DNA from 2 places in the Sphingobium olei genome. Region 2 is predicted to be linked to the other one. Evidence: predicted binding sites of a transcription regulator. Region 2 holds the regulator's gene; the other holds the start of a gene.
What was found. Region 2 encodes LexA, which represses DNA repair genes until DNA is damaged. Its sites were predicted from a motif close to GTTCCNCNCTTGTTCT; they were not measured.
Positions count from the first base shown of each region.

Region 1 (10,874 bases), on a different contig from region 2:
GACTGAAGCAGAATTCTATTCGCCCGGAGGCGGCGGCATCAATGTCGCGCGAGTCTTTGTGCGGCTCGGCGGCAATGCGAGGAGCTACTATGCCTCGGGCGGCGCGACTGGTCCGGCCCTCGACGGCCTGCTCGATCTGCACCAGCTTGTCCGCAAACGCATCCCCATTCAGGGCCCCACGCGTGTGAGCTCCGCCGTGCTCGAGCAAGAAAGCGGCAAGGAATATCGGTTCGTGCCCCAGGGCCCGACCTTCTCACCCGCCGAGTGGCAGGCCTGCCTCGAACAGCTCGCCCATGCCCAGGGCGACTATCTGGTGGCGAGCGGCTCCCTGCCCCCGGGCGTGCCGGAGGACTTCTACGCCCGCGTCGCCGAGATCATGGCCGAGCGCGGAATACCTCTTGTGCTCGACAGTTCGGGCGCAGGCCTGAGCGGGGGTCTCAGCCGCGGCGGTGTCTTCCTGATCAAGCCGAGCATCGGCGAGCTGCGGCAACTGGTCGGAAAGGATCTGACTGATCCCGGCGCCGTCAGCGAAGCGGCCATGCACATCGTCCGCTCCGGCCAATCCAGATATGTCGCCGTGACCTTGGGGCACGAAGGTGCGCTCCTGGCAACGGCTGACGGTCCGCGCTTCCTGCCGGCAGTGCAGGTTGACGCGAAAAGCGCCGTCGGGGCCGGCGACAGCTTCCTGGCGGCGATGGTGTTCGCGCTGAGTTGTGGCTGGACCATCGACGACGCATTCCGGTTCGGCGTGGCAGCCGGCGCCGCTGCGGTCCTCAATCCGGGGCACGATCTCGCCCAGGCCGACGAGATCCGCCGTCTCTACCCGGGCGTGCCGCAGCCGAGCTGATGGTGCACTTCGATCTCGGCCGTCATGCGAGCGGCGCCGCCGGCCGAATGACGCTGTCGCCTTCGGTCGCCACCGTTGCGGAGGATCTGCGCGCCTGCCAATTGACAAACGAGAGTTCGTGCGCGCGTCCTTGTCTTGTTTTCAGCACATCGGGCCGCCACGGCCACGGATCTCATCCAGCATGTCGGCGATGAGCGCGAAATCGATGCTTTCCGGACGGCGAAACCTGAGGCAGCCCTTACCGCGATCGATGCCGGTGAGCCGGTTCGCGAAGGCAGCTATAGCCGTGGGACCCGCATAAAACGCGATATAGAGCTTCTGGTTGTTGAAACTGACGACGCTATCCGCGCCCGCAGGACCATATCCTGGCATTCCCCACTGCATCCGCTCCTGCCAGTCAACTAGCCGATCGATGCAAAGATCGCGCAAGCGGTGGAGAGCCGGTGCGCGAAGCGAGCCCACCCCTGCCATCCATTCACTGACAGTCGAGGCGCTGGATTGAACCATGGTACCTCCATGATCGTGTTGCAAGATCGCAAGTAGCTCGACGAATACTTATTCCGGCCGCAGATCGTAGCGTCTTGCCATCCATACGCCACATCTTCGGACATATGGAGGCATCAATCACTTATCACGCTGCGGCGACTATGCCTTTCTATTTGCTAGTTATCAAAGCCGGTGCCGGCGCACGGCCGCGGCGCGTCCCACCGCCCCATTCACGGCTCTGACGGGGAGCCAAAAGTGGCCCAGTCCGCCTGCGCCTGCGGCGATCCCGGCATGGGTCCCTCGCCTGCATCCGCCGTGTCGCTCGCGACATGACGACCGTGCATATAGGCCTTCGCAATCATGTTCGCGGAGATCGGGGCGGTGATGAACAGGAACAGGGCTATGAGAAGCTCATGAGCCGACCAGGCAAGTCCCTGACTCGGGAAATAGATCATGGAGGCGACGAGGCATCCGCCCACGCCGAGCGTCGTCGCCTTGGTGGGGCCGTGCAGACGGCTCATCAGCGCGGGCAGACGGGCGAGACCCCAGCTGCCGATCAACGCAAAAGCGCCGCCCAGGACGATCAGGAACGCGATGAAGAAGTCCAGGATCGCAGCCACGACGCCTCCTATTCCACAATGTCGCCGCGCAGCAGGAACTTGGCATAGGCCACCGTCCCCACGAAGCCGACCATGGCCAGAAGCAAGGCGGCCTCGAAATAGGTTGTCGTGCCTTCCCTGATGCCGAACAGGATGATGAGAGCGATCGCATTGATGACCATCGTGTCCAGGGCCAGGATGCGGTCGGGTGCCGTCGGCCCCCGTAGCAGCCGGTACAGATTCAGGAACATTGCAAGCGCGATGCAAGCCAGGGCGGTGGCGAGCGCCAGATCGATCATCGGAAAATCTCCATTAGCCGACCTTCATAGCGCGCCTTGATCCGCGCGATCTCGGCCTCTGGATCATCGGTGTCGAGTGCATGGACCAGCAGATGGCGTCCGTCGGTCGATATGTCGGCAGAAACCGTGCCCGGGGTCAGGCTGATTGTGCCGGCAAGGACAGTGATCGCCTCAGTCGACCGGAGGTCCAGCGGAATGGTCAGCCAGCACGAACGCATGTCTCGGTTACGCCGGAACAGGATCAGTCGGGCAACCTGGAAGTTGGCGACGACGATGTCGCCGATCACGAGAAGCACATAGGCGATGAGAGGCCAACCGTATCGCACCGGCGAACGCCCGACCCAGAAGGGGGCGGTAAACAGCGGCACCAGCGTTCCAAACACAATTCCCAGGAGGAAGCCGCCAAAGCTCAGTTCATTGAGCACCAGCATCCATATGATGATCAGCAGGACGGTAAGCCCGGGGTGTGGGAACAGACGGATCATTCGCGCGTCCCCGTGCCGTCAGGCTCGAGCACCGAACGGGTATAGCCGGGAACGTCGAAGACCTGCTCGCTCGTTGCCTGCATATAGGCCGTGATCGGCCCCGCGCCGATGGTGAAGACTGCCAGCAGCGCCAACAGACAAAAGGCTGGTATTGCCTCGCGCGGATGCGAAGACGATCGGTCGGCGGCCGGCGGCAACGGCGCATCCGCTCTCCAGAACAGGGTGCTCCCGGCGCGCGCAAGGCCGATCAGGCCGAGCAAGCTGGTCACAAGGACCATCGCCCAAATTGCGCCCATGTAAGCCGAGGGCCATGCTGCCCGCAGGATCAGGAGCTTGCCGACGAAGCCGGAAAGCGGCGGCAGGCCGACCAGCGCGACGGCGGCCGCTAGGAACAGCCCGCTGAGCACCCCCTGCCCCTTATACTGCGCCGTCGGCATGATCGCATCGTCCTTCGAGCCGCGCCAGCGGGTGATGAGATCCACAGTCAGGAACAGCAGGGCCGCCGACAGCGTCGTGTGCGGCAGATAGTAGAGCGCCGCCGCCATGGCGGGCATGTCGAACAAGGCGACGGCCGCGAGCAGCGTCGCGGTCGAACCAAGCAGGCCGAACGCAGCCATGTCGCACAGTCCGCGTGCGGCGAGCAGGCCCGCAAAGCCGAGCAGCATCGTACCGAGTGCTGCTGGCAGCAGAAATGCGCCTACCGCATCACCAAAGATCAGCGGCATGGTGCGGATGAGAGCATAGGCGCCCACCTTGGTCATGATCGCGAACAGCGCGGCAATCGCCGGCGATGCTGCCGCATAAGTGCGCGGGAGCCAGAGATGCAGCGGCAAGAGCGCCGCTTTGAGTGCGAAGACCGCGGCCAGCAGGAAGCCGCCGGCCCGGAACAGACCCTGGTCGGCGGCAGGCAGGGCCGCCCCGCGAACCGCCATGTCGGCCATGTTGAGCGTGCCGGTAACACCGTAGAGCAGGCCCAGCGCGATCAGGAACAGAGTCGATCCGATCAGATTGACGATCACGTACTGAAAGCCAGCGGTGAGCCGCCGTTCCCCCTGTCCGTGGAGCATGAGACCGTAGGATGCGATCAGCAGCACCTCGAAGAAGACAAAGAGATTGAACAGGTCTCCCGTCAGGAACGCGCCGTTGACGCCGAGCAGCTGAAACTGGAGCAGCGCATGAAAATGCCAACCCTTGCGATCGAGAGCCGTCAGCGTGGCATGAACCGCAACCGCGAGTCCAACTATCGCCGTCAGCAGCAACATCAGGGCCGAGAGCCGGTCCAGTACCAGCACTATGCCGAACGGGGCAGGCCAATCGCCGAGCGCATAGGCGAACGGCGCGCCCGAAGCGGCCCGCATCATGAGGACGGCCGCGATAGCGATGAGACCGATCGTCGAGAGAACCGATATGACCGCGCCGATCGAGCGGTAGCGCAGCCAGAACAGCAATGTCGCGGTGCCCGCGAAGGCGGGCAGCAGCAACGGCGCCACGATCAATGCATCCATCATGGCCGCGCCTCCGCATCAGGCTGGGGCGGGTCGGGCTCGACGATGCCATCGACCTGATCGGTGCCGGTTTCGAGGAAACTGCGGAGCGCAAGCACGACCGCGAGCGCAGTCATGCCAAAAGAGATGACGATCGCGGTCAGCACCAGCGCCTGCGGTAGCGGGTCGGTATATTCGGTCAGTCCCTTCCCGTAGATCGGCGGGCGATTGACCACCAGACGACCTATGGCGAACAGAAAGAGATTGATCGCATAGGAGAGCATCGCAAGGCCAAGGACCACCGGAAAGCTGCGGCCGCGCAAGCACAGATAGATGCCGGCCGCCGTCAGGGCCCCGATCGCGGATGCGACGAGAAATTCGATGCTCATGCCTCGGCCCCCCGCAGCTTCGCGGGATCGATGTCCATCGGGCCCTCCTCCGCGCCTCCATCCGCGTTTTCAGCGCGCTGAGCGACGTGGCTGAGCTCGGCCAACGCGAGCATCACCGCGCCGATTACCGTCATGGCGACGCCGACATCGAAGAGCATGGCGGTAGCGAGCTCGAAGGTACCGACCAGCGGCAGGCTGAAGTGGCCGAAGGAACTGGTGAAGAGGGGTGCACCAAACAGAAGCGAGCCAAGGCCGGTCATGGCGGAGATACTCACGCCCAGACCTATCAGCAAATGCTCGTCGATGCGTCGCCGCTGGTCTGCCCATTCAAAGCCCGAAGCCATGTACTGCATGAGCATCGCGATCGAAATCACCAGGCCCGCAATGAAGCCCCCGCCCGGCATGTTATGGCCGCGCAGAAAGATATAGAGCCCGATCATCGTCGCAAGCGGGAGCAGCAGCCTTGCGGCAACGGCGAACATCATCGGATGGCGCTCCGGGGATTGCGGCAGATCGGCGATCCACTCGCGCAATCGACGTCCCGAAGCGCCTCGCGTGGCCGGCTGCAATAGCGCGAAGATCGTGAGCGCGGCGATGCCGAGGACTGTGATCTCGCCGAAAGTGTCGAAGGCGCGGAAATCGACGAGCGTGACGTTGACGACGTTGGTGCCGCCGCCGTGCGCATAGGAGTTGGCCCAGTGATAGGATGAGATCGGATCGTTGGGAGCGCGGGTCATCACCGCCCAGGCCGCCGAGCCGACCGCCGTTCCGCCAGCGAGACCGATCAGCCCGTCGCGAAGCCTGCGGCGATTGCTAGAAACCCGCGCCGGAACCTTGGGCAAGAGATTGAGCGCGAGCAGCAGCAGCAGGATCGTCACGATTTCGACCGAAATCTGGGTCAGCGCGAGATCGGGCGCCGAGAGAAAGATGAAGGCGAGAGAAACGACCAGGCCGACGACACTGATGTAAATCAGCGTCAGGAATCGCTGCCGCTGTCCTTTGACCACTGCCGCAACGGCCGACAGCAGGAGCAGCCAGGCGACGATGGCCACCGGCGGCGCCGGAATGGTCGCGCGCGCGCCCGGCGCATAGCCGCCGGTCCATACGCCCATCGCACCGAGGACGATCGCGACAATGAACAGCAGCGCCAATTGGCGCTGCAGCGAGCCGCTATGGATGACGCTCGTGATCGTGCGGGTTATATGCACCAGCCCGTTCACAACCCCTTGGAACAGACGCTTGGCATCGGGCAAGGGAAGGTTGTCCCATTTGCGCTGAAACGTGCCATGCCACCACAAGATCGCCGCTCCGAATATCAAGGCTGAGACGCCCATTGCGAGCGCTGGGGTCAGCCCGTGCCAGAGCGCCGGCTTGAACGCGGGCGCCGCCCCTCCAGTCACAGCCGCTGCGGCCGGGGCGACGATGCCGGTGGTCAGCGTCTGCGGAAAAAGCCCGATCAATATGGTGAGGACAACGAGCAGAGCCGCGGGCGCCCAAAGCCCGGACGGCGGATCATGCGGGGTTGTGGGATAGGTCGAACGGCAAGGTCCAAGGTAGAGGTGGAAGATATAGCGCAGCGAGTAGGCGACAGACAATGTTGCACCGACAGCCGCAAGCAGTGGCACGGCCCAATGCTGCCCGGCCCAGACGGTGTGAGCCGCCTCTTCAAGCATCATCTCCTTCGACAGGAATCCGCCGAGCGGCGGCAGGCCAGCCATCGAAGCCGCCGCAACGATGCCGAGTGTGGCCGTGACGGGCATCAAATGAGCGAGTCCCCCGAGCAGGCGGATATCGCGCGTCCCAGCCTCGTGATCGACGATGCCGGCGTTCATGAACAGTGCTGCCTTGAACAACGCATGGTTAAGCAGGTGGAACACGCCGACAACGGCCGCCGCGGGCGTGCCGAAGCCGAACAGCATGGTCAGCAGACCAAGATGGCTAATCGTGGAATAGGCAAGAATCGCCTTCAAATCATGGCGGAACAGGGCGACAGCGGCGCCCAGCACCATCGTGACCAGTCCCGTCGTCGAAACCAGGTAGAACCAAAGCTCCGTTCCCGACAGCACCGGCCAGAAGCGCGCGAGCAGGAACACCCCTGCCTTCACCATGGTCGCGGAATGGAGATAGGCGCTGACCGGCGTGGGTGCAGCCATCGCGTGCGGTAGCCAGAAATGGAACGGGAACTGCGCTGATTTGGCGAAGCAGCCGATCAGGATCAGAAGCAGCGCCAGCGGGTAGAGGCCGGAGGATCGGATGGCATCCCCGCTCGCGAGGATGTCAACCAGCTCGAACGATCCGGCGATCTGACCCAGCAGCAGCAGACCGGCGATGAGCGCCAGCCCGCCCCCGCCCGTCACCGCGAGGGCCATGCGGGCGCCCTGCCGGGCCTCTTGCTTGTCTTTCCGGAAGCCGATCAGCAGGAATGACGTGAGGCTTGTCAGCTCCCAGAAGATCAGCAACAGCAGGACATTCCCCGCCAGGGCAATCCCCAGCATCGCTCCCTGGAACAGGAGCAGGAGCGCAAGGAAGCGCCCCATCGCCTCGTTCGCCGGAAGATAAAAGCGCGCGTAGATGACGATCAGCAGCCCAATGCCGAGGATGAGGGCGGCGAACAGCCAGGCCAGCGCGTCGATCCGCAAGCTGAGGTCCAGCCCGAGTGCTGGAATCCAGGCAGCGCGGAACTCAACCGCCTCACCGGCCAGCACGCCAGGGGCCAGCATGACGAGCAGCGCCACTCCGGCGAGGGCCGGCGCTGCGGCTAGTCCCGCCACCACGCTACGCTTGGCGTGTCCCGCAATCGACGTCAGCAGCGCGCCGACGAAGGGTAGCGCAAGGAGAAGGACCAGAAACAAACAGATCTCCGTGCGCGGTGCCTGGGAACAGGTGCGCGAATGCCATCATCGCTGATGCGAAGAGGCTATTCTTCACCTTCTGCCAAACGCGAAGCAAGCCTAATGCGTCGAAAATCAATCTACGGAAGCCGCTGGCAGTCCTCCAATTAGCCGTTTGAAATCTTTGAGGCCCTGTATCTCGATCGCGGCCTCTGGATCGCACGAGCGTCCTTGGACGAAATCGGCGCACTCGGCACTCATGGAACCTGACTGCGGACTTCGATGATCTCCCGCGGAGTGGCGGGGCGCGTTAGCCCGAGTGATCATCTGCCGGCGCCACGCCCGCCATGCCCATTGCAGACCGCTTACGTCACGCGTGTCGCGCGTGGCCCTGCCGTAACGCGGCGGCCCCTTAGAGACGACGGCTACTGGATCGTGGGGAGCGCCTTGCGGCAATCCTCGGCGCACTCGCGGCACATTTCCGCACACAGACGGCAATGCTCGTGTTCGTGCCGCGCGCACTCCTCGGCGCAAAGCTCGCAAGTGCGGATGCAGGCTTCCATCATTGCCCGCAGAACCGCGATATTTTCGCCCGTACGGCGCACCGCAAGCTTGGCGGTGGCCTCGCAAACATCGGCGCAGTCGAGGCAGCTGCGGATGCACTGGCGCATGTCCATCTCTTCGGCGGAACAGGCGTCGGCGCAAGAGGTGCACATGACCGCGCAAAACATGGCGTGGCGGGCGGCTGTCGCAAGCGCGTCGTTGAGCTGCTTCACGTCAGGATGAAGTTCGATCATCTTGTGAATGGACATTGCGCGATACCTGCTCCTGGGTCGACCTGGCATTTGCCCTCAGCGAAACCAACTCGGCAACGTGCCGGCCGTTCCGCGAAGCGGACGTTTATCCGGACCTTGTGATCCCCGGTGTGTAGGCAACTGCCAATCGAACGAGAGCGGCATTGCGCACTTTTTCCCGTAATAGGTGTTGAATCAGCGAAAGCGAGGATCCGGATGCTGTTCGACAATCTGCAAGGACTTGTGCGCGTGATCTGGGTGGGCACACTCGCCTATGCGGCGCTGGTGACGGTGCTGCGCCTTAGCGGCAAGCGAACGCTCGCGAAGATGAACGCTTTCGATCTCGTCGTGACGGTTGCGCTCGGCTCGACTTTGGCCACCGTCCTGCTCACCAAGGATGTGGCACTGCTCGAAGGCGTTCTCGCCTTCGCCTTACTGGCGCTGTTGCAGTTTGTCGTCGCCTGGAGCGTTGTTCGATCGCCGACGCTCGCCCGAATGGTGCAGGCGAGCCCGCGCGTGCTGCTTGCCGATGGCAGGTTCGTCAAAGAGGCCCTGCGCGACGAACGGGTCAAGGAAGACGAAGTCAAGGCGGCGGTCCGGAGCGCGGGCATCGGCGGCCTGGCGGACGTTGCCCTTGTGGTTCTCGAAACCGACGGGAGCTTCAGCGTCATCTCTCAGGCGAATGCCGGCGAGCGCACCGCATGGCCGCAGGAGCGCTCTTCATGAAGGCCTGGCTGCTGCGCGTCGCCGATAAGCTGAGGCAAAGCTATTGGTTCATCCCCACCCTCATGGCCTGCGCGGCAGTATTGCTCGCAGGCGGGATGATCCAGCTGGACAGCTACGAAGGCTCGAGCTGGATGGACCGGTTCGCCTGGCTCTACGCCTCCCGGCCAAGCGGCGCACGCCAGGTGCTTTCGGCCATCGGCGGTTCGATGATCACCGTGGCGGGCACGGTGTTCTCCGTCACCATTGCCGCCGTGGTCTACGCTTCGGGTCAGTACGGACCGCGGCTGCTCAGCAACTTCATGCGCGACCGCGGCAATCAGGTGACGCTGGGCACTTTCATCGCCACGTTCCTTTACTGTCTGATCGTCTTGAGAACGATCCGCTCGCCCGAGGAAACCGGGGGCACCGCGTTCGTCCCCAATTTGGCCCTGCTTGTGGCCGTGCTGCTGGCGATCTGCTCGATCGCCGTGCTGATTTTCTTCATCCATCATGTGCCGAGCAAGATCCACATCAACAGCGTCATCGAAGACATTGGCAGTCGTCTGCTGAAGGAGGTCGGCCATCGCTTTCCTCGCTGTGTCGGGAAGCCCGCCGATGTGGAGCCGGATCCGGACGATCCCGCCCTGCCCCTTGCGTTGCGCCGGGACGCCTGCCGAGCGGAGGGCGCTCAGCCGGGCCTCGTTTCGGCAGATGACACGGGCTATATCCAGCTCATCCGCGATGATGATCTGCTCGCTCTGGCGTCGAAGCACGATCTGGTCGTTCGCTTGCGATATCAGCCCGGCGACTTCGTGCATGCCGGCCGCGCACTGATCGAGGCCTGGCCTCCGGAACGCTGCGACGACGACGCCTGCGAAGCATTGGCAGGGATATTCGCCATCGGTTCCCAGCGGACTGCCCTGCAGGACCTGCGTTTTCTAATCGATGAATTGGTCGAGATCGCTGCTCGCGCGCTCTCGCCGGGGGTGAACGATCCCTTCACCGCCCTTACCTGCCTCGACTGGCTGGGCGCCGCCATCTCCGATCTTTCATCGCGAGACATTCCCTCGCATTTGCGGAAGGATGAAGAAGGGGCGCTGCGGGTCGTGGCCCATCCGCAGACGTTCGCTGATTATCTCGAGCGAAGCTTCGGAGCGCTGGCGCAATATTGCGCCGGCGACATGATCGCCGCGCGCGGCTTTCTAAAAACGCTTGGAGAAATTGCGATCGAGTGTGACGACGCCGGGAGACTCGGTGCACTCGCAATCCACATCGACCGCCTGCAGGAGTTGGCTCAAGACAGTCTGGAAGGATTCAACCGCAAGGCAGTGACACAGCGGGCGAGGCAACTGCGGCGCGCATTGGCGGAGCCTGACTACAAGCGACGCTTGCGTGACGAGGCCGCATGGCTGGACGGCACGACGTGACCGCTCGCTCAGCTGCGGCATGAATAGCAAAGACGCAGCGGCAACAGCAATCGCCCGAGTCGCGCATGAGCGACCGGGTATCGGATTCTAATCGTTCGGCAAGGGTGCAGCCTGCTTGCGAAAGGCAAGGCGCATCTGCTTTTCGATTTCGATCAGCACGAAGAACGCCGCTCCGACCGCCACGATCACGATGCCATCGGTGAATGGCACCGGCTGCGTTCCAAAGACCGACTGGAGCTGCGGCAAGTAGGTCATCGCGAATTGCGCGATGGTTATGCTGATTACGGAGAACCAGACAATGGGAGTTCCCTTCACCGCTGCTAGCGTCAGCGATGTTCCATGGATGTTACGGATGAAGAAGAGATGGAAAATCTCCAGAACCACCAGCGTGTTGACCGCCATGGTCTGCGCGAGCGCAACGGGATAGCCCTTGTCGATGGCGTAGGCAAAGACGCTGAAGACGGCGACAACGAACAGTCCCGAAACGAGCAGGATGTGCCAGATCAGCTCCCCGGTGAGCAGCGGGGC
Region 1 is NZ_JBHTLS010000108.1:12,392-23,265, reverse strand. Features, by position in the region: gene ACFQ24_RS07205 (1-phosphofructokinase family hexose kinase) at 1-847, shown strand, start outside; gene ACFQ24_RS07200 (iron chaperone) at 989-1,354, opposite strand; gene ACFQ24_RS07195 (Na+/H+ antiporter subunit G) at 1,564-1,953, opposite strand; gene ACFQ24_RS07190 (K+/H+ antiporter subunit F) at 1,962-2,231, opposite strand; gene ACFQ24_RS07185 (Na+/H+ antiporter subunit E) at 2,228-2,716, opposite strand; gene ACFQ24_RS07180 (monovalent cation/H+ antiporter subunit D) at 2,713-4,224, opposite strand; gene ACFQ24_RS07175 (Na+/H+ antiporter subunit C) at 4,221-4,589, opposite strand; gene ACFQ24_RS07170 (monovalent cation/H+ antiporter subunit A) at 4,586-7,441, opposite strand; gene ACFQ24_RS07165 (four-helix bundle copper-binding protein) at 7,846-8,232, opposite strand; gene ACFQ24_RS07160 (DUF421 domain-containing protein) at 8,431-8,940, shown strand; gene ACFQ24_RS07155 (DUF2254 domain-containing protein) at 8,937-10,346, shown strand; gene ACFQ24_RS07150 (cation-transporting P-type ATPase) at 10,434-10,874, opposite strand, start outside.
Region 1: ACFQ24_RS07165 (four-helix bundle copper-binding protein) is a predicted target of LexA. The motif match lies at 8,378-8,393, and genes of this name have one in related genera.

Region 2 (10,874 bases):
CGGCTGGCCCGTAACGGACGGCGGCATCTAAGGCCGCGCGACCGGCCGACGCGATGGACATTTCCCAGGACTGTGGCGTTTCCCCGATGCGCCGCACCCATGCTGCCGGCGCGAGGAGGCAGATATGGGATTGGCTTTCCGACCGCACATCGCGCCCTATTTCAGCGCTTCTGCGACGATGACCAACGAGCATGACCGGGCATCCCGTAACGAGATGATCCGGCGGATAGCGCTGCTGGGGCAGGGCAGCGTGATGGACGAAGACGCATGGCGCGCCCTGCGCCCCGCCGATCTCTACGGGCTGAACCTGCTGCTGGTGCCGGACGCCGTGCTGGACCGGGCGGAGGCGGATGCGATCGGCGTTACGCAGGAGTCGCAAATCTATGGCGGCGTGACGCCCTGCGGCTTCATTTCGACGAAGATTGTCAGCCACGGCCTGCTGCTGGACGATGCGCCGGCTCCGGCGGGGTGGTCCCATGCGCTGGGAAAGGCGATCGCGCCGTGCGTGCTGGACGGCTTTTCCATCTTTTCCGTGGCGGACGCCAAGGCGGCAGGCCGGCTGCTGCTTGCCAGCGGTCCTGCGCGGGTCAAGGATGTGGACGGTACGTCGGGACGGGGACAGACGGAGGTTGCGAGCATCGAAGCGCTGGACGCCGCCATTGCGGAGCGCGACCCCGACGAGATCGCCGCAAAGGGCCTGGTGATCGAAGAAAATCTGGAAGACGTCACGACCTTCAGCGTGGGCACGGTGACCCTGTTTGGCCAGTCCATCGCCTATTGGGGCACCCAAAGGCTGACGATGAACAATCATGGCGAAACCGTCTATGGCGGGTCGCAGCTGCATGTGGTGCGCGGCGGCTTCGATGCGCTGGCGCGGGAGCCGCTGGCGGTGGAGTTGGCCGAAGCGGTGGCGAAGGCGACTGCCTATGACCACGCGGTGTTCCAAGCCTATCCGGGGCTGATCGCGTCGCGTCGCAACTATGACGTTGCGTTCGGACATAACGGCCGGGGCGAACGGCGGATCGGCGTGCTGGAGCAAAGCTGGCGACCGGGCGGGGCGAGCGGGGCGGAAATCGCTGCCTTCGAGGCGCTGGCGCGTGATCCCGATCGCCGCAGCGTCACCTGCGCGACGATGGAGGTTTATGGCGATGTCGATGCGGCGCCGCCGCAGGCGAGCCTCTATTATGGCGGTGTCGATCCCGTCGCTGGTCCGATGACCAAATATGCAGTGGAACTATGACGGCGCATCAGGCGAACGCGACCGATGGACGGGTTTCGATCAAGGTGGATGGCGAGCATCTGGATGGCACGCTGCTGTCGCCCGCCAAGCTGATACCCGGCGTGCTGTTCATCCACGGCTGGGGCGGGAGCCAGGAACAGGATATGGTCCGGGCCGAGGAAATTGCCCAGCTGGGCTGCATCTGCTTCACCTTCGACCTGCGCGGCCATGCGCGCCATGCCGATGAGCGCAATATCGTCACGCGGGCGGACGGACTGGCCGATGTGACCGCCGCCTATGATTTTCTGACTTCGCAGGAAGGCGTGGACCCCTCGGCCATCGGCGTGGTGGGGACGAGCTATGGCGGCTATCTGGCGACGTTGCTGACGGCGGAGCGGCCCGTGACATGGCTGGCGCTGCGAGTGCCGGCGCTTTATCCCGACAGCCATTGGGACGTGCCCAAGGCGTTGATCGATCGGGACGAGATCAACCGATATCGAAGCGCATTCCGCAGCCCACGCGAGGACAGGGCGCTTGCGGCCGGCGAGCGGTTCACCGGCGATGTGCTGATCGTGGAATCGGAGAATGACAGCTATGTGCCGCACACGGCGATCACATCCTATATCGCTGCCTTTCACCGCGCATCATCGCTCAGCCACCGGATATTGAAGGGGGCGGACCATTCGCTGCGCAACGAAAGCTGTCGCAAGGCCTATAACCGGCTGCTGGTCAACTGGATGGAAGAGATGGTGCGCGGCGGACGGCGCGGCGGCTGAGTGCCCCATGAAAAACGGCGCCCGGTGAGGGGCGCCGTGCTTCATTTTCATCCTGTCCGTGTCAGCGGTTGCCGACCGGGACGTAATCGCGCTGCGTCGGGCCGGTGTAGAGCTGACGCGGACGGCCGATCTTCTGCGCTGGGTCGGAGATCATCTCGTTCCACTGCGCGACCCAGCCCACGGTGCGGGCGAGCGCGAACAGCACGGTGAACATCTCGGTCGGGAAGCCGATGGCCGACAGGATCACGCCCGAATAGAAATCGACGTTCGGGTAGAGCTTCTTTTCGATGAAATAGGGATCGTTGAGCGCGATCTGCTCCAGTTCCTTCGCGACGTCGAACACCGGGTCGGTGACGCCCAGCTTCTCCAGCACGTCCTTCGCGGTCTTCTGCATGACCGTCGCGCGCGGATCGTAATTCTTGTACACGCGGTGGCCGAAGCCCATCAGGCGGAACGGATCGTCCTTGTTCTTGGCGCGGGCGATATATTCCGGGATGCGGTCCACCGTGCCGATCTCGCGCAGCATGTTGAGCGCGGCTTCGTTCGCGCCGCCATGCGCCGGACCCCAGAGGCAGGCGATGCCCGCCGCGATGCAGGCGAAGGGATTGGCGCCCGACGAACCGGCAAGGCGCACGGTCGAGGTCGAGGCGTTCTGCTCATGGTCGGCGTGGAGGATGAAGATCTTGTCCATCGCGTCGGCGATCACCGGATCGACCACATATTCCTCCGCCGGGACCGAGAAGGTCATGCGCAGGAAGTTGGCGGTGTAGGAGAGGTCGTTACGCGGATAGACGAAGGGCTGACCCACCGAATATTTATACGCCATCGCCGCGATCGTCGGCATCTTCGCGATCAGGCGGTGGCTGGCGATCTTGCGCTGTTCCGGATCGTTGATGTCGGTCGAGTCGTGATAGAAGGCCGAGAGCGCGCCGACAACGCCGCACATGATCGCCATCGGGTGCGCGTCGCGACGGAAGCCGCGATAGAAGGTGGTGAGCTGTTCATGCACCATCGTGTGGCGCGTGATCGTGCGGGTGAAGTCCTCCAGCTCCTTCTTCGAGGGCAATTCGCCGTTGAGCAGCAGATAGCTGACTTCCATGAAGCTCGACTGTTCGGCGAGCTGGTCGATCGGATAGCCGCGATGGAGCAGGATGCCCGCGTCGCCATCGATATAGGTGAGCCCCGAATCGCAACTGGCGGTCGAGGTGAAGCCGGGATCGTAGGTGAACATGCCCGTGTTGGCGTAGAGCTTCCGCACGTCGATGACCTGCGGACCCACGGTGCCATTCATGATGGCGTAGTCGGCGCTCTCCCCGCCGACGGTCAGAGTGGCATTTTTATCGGACATATTGTTCTCCTTGCGTGCCATCAACCAGCCGTGGCGTGCCCTGCCGCGGTCAGTCGTTCCAAGCTCTCCTCTTTCCCCAACAGAAAGAGGACATCGAAAATACCCGGCGAGACCGTGCGTCCGGTGAGCGCCGCCCTGAGCGGCTGCGCCACCTTGCCCAGCCCCAGGCCAGCATCCTCCGCCACGCGGCGTATTGCGTCTTCGATCGCTTCGACCGTCCAGGACTGGACGGCTTGCAGAGCGTCGGCTGTCTTGGTCAGCAGCGCGCGCGCGGAATCGTCTAGCAGAGCGGATGCCTTTTCGTCAAAATCCAGCGGCACGGCCTTGAACAGGAATTCCGCGCCTTCCGCGATCTCGTTCAGCGTCTTCGCACGCGGCTTGAGCGAGGGCATCGCGGCGGTCAGTATGTCGCGGTTGGCGTCGGTCAGCAGGATGCCGAGCCGGCTTTCCACGCGCGGCGCGACAAGGGCCGCCAGGCGCGCATCATCCGCCTCCCGCAGATAATGGCCGTTCAGATTTTCCAGTTTCTTGATGTCGAAGCGCGAGGGCGAGCGGCCAACGCCATTGATGTCGAACAGTTCGATGGCGCGCGCTACGGACAAGATTTCCTCGTCGCCATGGCCCCAGCCCAGCCGCAGCAGATAGTTAAGCACCGCTTCTGGCAACATGCCCATCTCGTCGCGATAGGCGTCCACTCCCAGCGCGCCGTGCCGCTTCGACAGCTTCGCGCCGTCCGACCCGTGGATCAGGGGGATATGGGCGTAGGTCGGCTCTTCCCAGGCCATCGCCTTGATGATCGTCAGCTGACGGAAGGCGTTGTTGAGATGGTCGTCGCCGCGGATAACGTGGGTCACACCCATGTCATGATCGTCCACGACGACCGCCAGCATATAGGTGGGCGTGCCGTCCGAGCGGAGCAGGATCATGTCGTCCAGTTCGCTGTTCTGGACGACGACGCGGCCCTGCACCGCATCCTCGATCACCGTTTCGCCCTCGCGTGGCGCCTTGATGCGGATGACGAAGGGCGCGCCTTCGGGTGCTTCCTCGGCCAAGCGATCGCGCCAGCGGCCGTCATAGCGCAGCGGCTGCTTGGCCGCGCGCTGCTGTTCGCGCAGGTCAGCAAGCTCTTCGGGCGTCGCGTAACATCTATAGGCGTGGCCGGCGTCGAGCAGTTGGTTCGCGACCTCCGCATGGCGGGGCGTACGCTCGAACTGGAAGACAGCGGGCTCGTCGCCGCCAAGGCCGAGCCATTCAAGCCCGTCAAAGATGGCCGCGACAGCCTCCTCGGTCGAACGGGCGCGGTCCGTGTCTTCGATGCGGAGCAGGAACTTGCCGCCATGATGCCGCGCGAAGAGCCAGTTGAAGAGCGCCGTGCGCGCGCCGCCGATGTGCAGATAGCCCGTGGGCGAGGGGGCGAAACGGGTCACCACAGCCTTGTTCATTCCCGTTGCACTTCCGCTCATATTCTTTGACATTCGCCTTGCCGACCCATGGATGCGACGCCCCCTAGCATGGCTTTTGCGCCGCGACAAACGTCCCTTCGGGCGGGGGCTGCGCAATGGCTGACCACGGCCCGCGCCGCAGCGGAAGGATGGCTGGAAGAGGAACGGGAGCAGGTCGGCCTGTGGGTGCCGGTCGCGCTGGGCGCAGGGGTGGCGGCGTGGTTCATGCTGCCCAACGCGCCGATGTGGCTGGCACTGTGCTGCGGGATGCTGGCGCTGGCGTGCATCGGCGCGATGCTGCCGGCTGGCGGACGGGTGCGGCGGATGGTCATCATAGGCGCGACGCTGCTGTGCGCCGGATGCCTGCTGGTGTGGGGCAAGGCGGCGGTGATCGGCGAGAGGCCGCTTGCCCGCGCGGTGTTTGCGCGCGTGATGGGAACGGTGGAGTCGGTGCAGGACGTGCCCGCGCAGGACATCGTGCGGGTGCGCGTGCGGCCCGTCGACGCGCCGGACCTGCCGAGCCTGGTGCGGATCAACATCGCGAAGGCGGACGTGCCGGCGGGGCTGGGCGAAGGCGCGACGATCCGGTTTCGCGCACGGTTGATGCCGCCCGCGCCGCCGAGCGTACCGGGCGGATATGACTTTGCAGCTCGCGCTTATTTCCAGGGTATCGGCGCGACCGGCAAGGCGCTGAAGCCTGTCGAAGTCTTGCGTGCATCGGACGCGGCCCCGCCGCTGCGCGCCCGGTTGTTCGGCCATATACTTGAGCGCGTGGATGGGGCCGGGGGTGGGATCGCCGCCGCGCTGGCGACGGGCGATCAGGGCGCGATCGCCGAGGAGGATGCCGAAGCGATGCGGCGCAGCGGGCTGGCACACCTGCTGTCGATCAGCGGCTTGCATGTGACGGCGCTGATCGGCGCGGTCATATTCCTGCTGATGCGGACGCTGGCGCTGAGCCGGCGCGCGGCGTTGACACTGCCGTTGATGTTGATCGCGGCGGCGGGAGGGGCGCTGGCGGGCATCTTCTATACCTGGCTGACGGGTGCGGAGGTGCCGACGCTGCGGTCCTGCGTCGCGGCCTTGCTGGTGCTGGGCGGGCTGGCGATGGGGCGGGACGCCATGACGCTGCGGCTGGTCGCGACGGGCGCGCTGGCGGTGCTGATCTTCTGGCCCGAGGCGCTGGTGGGGCCGAGTTTTCAGATGAGTTTCGCGGCAGTCACGGCGCTGGTGGCGCTGTCGGAGCATCGGGCATTCCGCGCCTTTGCGGCGGCGCGCGACGAGAGCGTGTTTCGCAAGGGGTTGCGCATGTTAGCCGTAACATTGGCGACCGGGGTGGCGGTGGAGCTGGCGCTGATGCCCATCGCGCTGTTTCACTTCCATAAGGCGGGTATGCTCGGCGCGTTCGCCAATCTCGTGGCGATCCCGCTGACGACCTTCGTCGTTATGCCGCTGGAGGCGCTGGCGTTGACGCTGGACATTGTAGGGCTGGGCGCGCCCTTCTGGTGGTTGACGGGACGAGCGCTGGACCTGTTGCTGGGAATCGCGCATGGCGTGGCGGCAAGTCCGATGGCGACGATGCTAGCCCCGGCGACAAGCGACGCGTTGTTCGGCGGGATGATCGCCGGCCTGCTATGGTGCCTGCTCTGGCGCAGCCGCTGGCGATGGCTTGGAGTGCCGCCGGTGCTGGTGGGGATGATCCTGACGCTGACGGCGCGACCGCCCGACATCCTGGTCACGGGCGATGGACGACATGTGGCGGTTCGGACTGACGAGGGCATGGCGCTGCTGCGCGAGCGGGCCGGGGACTATGTGCGCGACATGCTATCGGAAAGCGCCGGCTATGACGGAGAGCTGGCGGCGCTGGCGAGTCTGCCCGGCGCGCGTTGCTCGCAGGATTTGTGCGCACTGCGCATGGAAAGCGGAGGGCGGCGATGGCGGTTGCTGTTCACGCGCAGTGACATGCTGATCGAGCGGCGGACGTTCGCGCGCGATTGCGCGGCGGCGGATATCGTGGTCAGCGACCGGGCCTTGCCGCGATGGTGCAAGCCGCGCTGGTTGAAGATCGACCGCCGCCTGCTCGCCCGCACCGGAGGGCTGTCGATCGCCCTCGCGAGCGGCGATATCCGCACCGTTCGGCAACCGGGCGACGCGCATCCGTGGATCGCGCGCCAGGTCCGCCGCGGGCGACCTCAATTATACCGACGAAGCAGCCCGGCGAGCTTGCCCTGAATGCGCACTTGGCGCGGGTCGTAGATTTGCGGCTCATAGGCCGCGTTGGCCGGATCCAGGCGGACCTTCGCGCCTTCGCGACGGAAATATTTGAGCGTCGCTTCGGCATCGTCGATCAGGGCGACGACGATCTGGCCTTCGCGCGCGACTTCAGTGCGCTGGATGAGCGCGAAGTCGCCATCGAGGATGCCGGCCTCCACCATCGAATCGCCCGACACTTCCAGCGCATAATGATCACCGGCACCAAGCAGCGCGGCGGGGACGGACAACATCGTCTGCCCCTCCATCGCCTCGATCGGGACGCCGGCGGCGATGCGGCCGTGCAGGGGGATTTCGATTACGTCGTTGGCTGCGATCGGGAGCGCGGGCGCAGCCTTGGGCTTCAGCGACACGACCGGGGCGGGCGCGCGGTGCATGGCGTCCGGCAGCTTCAGCACTTCGAGCGCGCGGGCGCGATTGGGCAGGCGGCGGATGAAGCCGCGTTCCTCCAGCGCGTTGATCAGCCGATGGATGCCCGATTTGGACCGCAGGTCGAGCGCGTCCTTCATCTCCTCGAACGAGGGCGATACGCCGCCTTCGTCAAGCCGGGTCTGAATGAAGCTCAGCAATTCCTGCTGCTTGGGCGTCAACATCGCGATCCTCCATGGAACGTATGAGGAACGCATAGGAAACACAAAGTGGTTCGTCAAGCAAAGAACCCGCCGAATTTGACCCAGGTCAATCTAGCGGGAGGATGGTCACCCGGTCGCCAGCCGAGGCGGGAGGGGAGCCGGCGGGACGCAGGATCAGGCAGTCGGCTCGCGCCATGGCGGCCGTGGCGGCGCTGTCCTGCGATGTGACCGATACGATGCCGCCCTCGGCGCGGAAGGCGCGCAGATAGTCGTCACGCTCGCCTGTCGCGGGAAGCGGTGAGGCGAGCGGTGCGTCGCTGCTGCGCGGCAGGGGGCGGGCGGCGCCGCTGATGTGGCGCAGGAGGGGTAGGAGGAAGAGCGTCGCAGTGACGAAGGCGGAAACCGGATTGCCGGGCAGGCCAAGGAAGAGCGCGTCCCCGAGCTTGCCAGCCATCAGCGGCTTGCCGGGACGCATACGGATTTTCCAGAAATCGAGCGCGCCGCCAGCCTGCTCAAAAGCGGGGCGGACAAGGTCATGATCCCCCACCGATGCGCCGCCGGTGGTGACGATGATGTCCGCCTGCGCAGCGCTGGCGAAGGCGGCGGTCATCTGCGTTAGATCGTCGGGCACGATGCCCATGTCGATGACTTCGCATGGCAGCGCCGCCAGCATCGCAGCGAGCATCGGCGCGTTCGAGGAAGGGAGGAAACCGGGCGGCACCGGCGCACCGGGCGGCACCAGCTCATTGCCGGTGGAAAGCAGCGCGACGCGCGGTCGGCGGCGGACGGGCAGCGCGCCATGGCCGGCAAGGACCGCCGCCGCGACCTGCGCCGGGCCAAGATGAAGCCCGGCCTCCAGCAATATCGCACCGTCCGCGAAGTCGGATGCGGCAGGGCGGACATGGTGCCCGGACGGTAGGGGATCGTGGCTGGCGGTAAGGTGGTCGCCATCGCGCGTGGCGTTTTCCTGGATCAGGACGGCGTCGGCACCCGGCGGGAGCGGCGCGCCGGTGAAGATGCGGACGGCTTCACCCGCGCCGATAGCTTGAGGCTGGGTCGCGCCGGCCGCGCTTTCACCCACGACGCGCCAAGGGCCTGGCCAGTCCGCCGCGCGCACGGCATAGCCGTCCATCGCCGAGAGATCGGCCCAGGGCTGGTCGCGGAGCGCCAGAACGTCATGAGCCAGCCAGCGCCCGGCCGCTTGCACCACGGGCACTTGTTCCACCGCCAGCGGCGAGGCGAGGGCGAACAGGCGCGCCTGCGCCTCAGCGACCGGGAGCAGGCTCATGGCGTCCGCCGCCAGCCGCCTGACTTGCCACCGGTCTTGGATTCGAGGCGAACGCCGCCGATGACCATGGCCTTGTCCAGCGCCTTCGCCATGTCATAGATGGTGAGCAGGGCGACGGAGGCAGCGGTGAGCGCCTCCATTTCGACACCCGTCTGTCCTGCGGTGCGGGCGGTCGCGGTGACGGTGACGCCGCCTTCATCCAGATCGAAATCGAGCGTCACGGCGCTCAAGGCGATGGGGTGGCAGAGCGGGATGAGGTCGGCGGTGCGCTTGGCCGCCATGATGCCGGCGACACGCGCCACGGCCAGAACGTCGCCTTTCTTGACGAGGCCTTGCGCAATGGCGGCGGCGGCGTCCGGGTTCATATCAATACGGCCCGATGCGACCGCTTCGCGTGCGGTAGTCGCCTTGGCGGACACATCGACCATGCGTGCCGCGCCGTCCTCGTCCAGATGGGTGAGGCCGCCGCTCATGCGCCGGTCAGCAGCGTGCGGGTCGCCGCCTCGACATCGGCCTGCCGCATCAGCGTTTCACCGACGAGGAAGCAGCGCACGCCGTGGTCGGCCATGGCGGTGAGATCAGAATGGCCGGCAAGGCCGCTTTCGGCAACGAAGGTGCAGCCTTCGGGAGCCTTGCCGACCAGTTCGTAGGTGCGCGCGAAATCCACCGTGAAATCGCGCAAGTCGCGATTGTTGACGCCGATGAGGCGGGAGCGGAGGGACAGCGCGCGCTCCAGTTCTGCGTCGTCATGCACTTCGATCAAGGCGTCCATGCCAAGGCCGTGGGCGGCATCCTCAATCTCACGCATCTGCCCGTCATCGAGCGCGGCGACGATGATGAGGATGGCGTCCGCGCCCAACGCCCGGCTTTCCAGCACCTGCCAGGGATCGACCAGGAAATCCTTGCGCAGCACCGGCAGCGAGCAGGCGGCGCGGGCGGCCACCAGATAATCGTCATGGCCCTGGAAATAGGGTTGGTCGGTGAGGACCGAGAGGCAGGCCGCGCCGCCGGCTTCGTAGGCGGCGGCATGGGCGGGCGGGTCGAAATCGGGGCGGATCAGCCCCTTGGAAGGGCTGGCTTTCTTCACCTCAGCGATGAGGCCGAAGCCGGTCGTGGCGGCGGCATCCAGTGCGCGGCGGAAGCCACGGGGCGGGGTCTGGCCGGCGGCGCGCGCCTGAAGATCGGCCATGCTGGTCGCCGCCTTGCGCCGCGCGACATCCTCGCGCTTGAAGTCGCAGATTTCGGTGAGCTTGTTCATGAATAGGCTATCCAGCAATTGAGGAGCGCGTTGGCAAGGCCCCGGTCGATGGTTTCGGCGGCTTCCTCGACGCCTTCGCGAAGGTCCGGCACGGCGCCGGCGACCAGCAGGGCGGCGGCTGCGTTCAGCAGCACGGCGTCGCGATAGGGGCCATGTTCGCCCTGAAGCAGGCCGCGCAGCGCGGCGGCGTTGTGGGCGGCATCGCCACCCCGGATCGCTTCGACCGGATACGTCGCCAGGCCAAGCTCGGCGGCAGTTAGGCGGCGCATCGCGACAAGACCGTCCGCCGTCACTTCGGCCACGTCGTTGCCGCCCGCGAGCGAGAGTTCGTCCAGCCCTTCGTCCCCCGACACGATCATCGCATGATCCACCCCGATGTCGCCCAGCGCCTGTGCATAGATGGGGACATAGGCGGGGCGGGCGATGCCGATCAGCTGGCGGCGGACGCGGGCGGGATTGGCGAGCGGTCCCATCAGGTTGAAGATGGTCCGCTCCCCGATGGCCTTGCGGATCGGGCCGAGCCGCTTCAGCGCCGGGTGGTAGTTTTGCGCGAAGAGGAAGCAGATGCCGAGATCGGCCAATGTCGCCTGCGCCGTGGCGGCAGCGCGGTCGAGATCGAGGCCGAGCGCCTCCAGCGTGTCGGCCGCCCCGGCCTTGGACGAGGCGGCGCGGTTGCCGTGCTTGGCGACGGGCACGCCGGCGG
Region 2 is NZ_JBHTLS010000126.1:55,654-66,527, forward strand. Features, by position in the region: gene ACFQ24_RS12165 (competence/damage-inducible protein A) at 1-31, shown strand, start outside; gene ACFQ24_RS12170 (DUF3182 family protein) at 125-1,240, shown strand; gene ACFQ24_RS12175 (alpha/beta hydrolase family protein) at 1,237-1,995, shown strand; gene ACFQ24_RS12180 (citrate synthase) at 2,057-3,343, opposite strand; gene gltX (glutamate--tRNA ligase) at 3,364-4,785, opposite strand; gene ACFQ24_RS12190 (ComEC/Rec2 family competence protein) at 4,855-7,014, shown strand; gene lexA (transcriptional repressor LexA) at 6,975-7,646, opposite strand; gene ACFQ24_RS12200 (molybdopterin molybdotransferase MoeA) at 7,732-8,913, opposite strand; gene moaC (cyclic pyranopterin monophosphate synthase MoaC) at 8,910-9,386, opposite strand; gene trpC (indole-3-glycerol phosphate synthase TrpC) at 9,383-10,171, opposite strand; gene trpD (anthranilate phosphoribosyltransferase) at 10,168-10,874, opposite strand, start outside.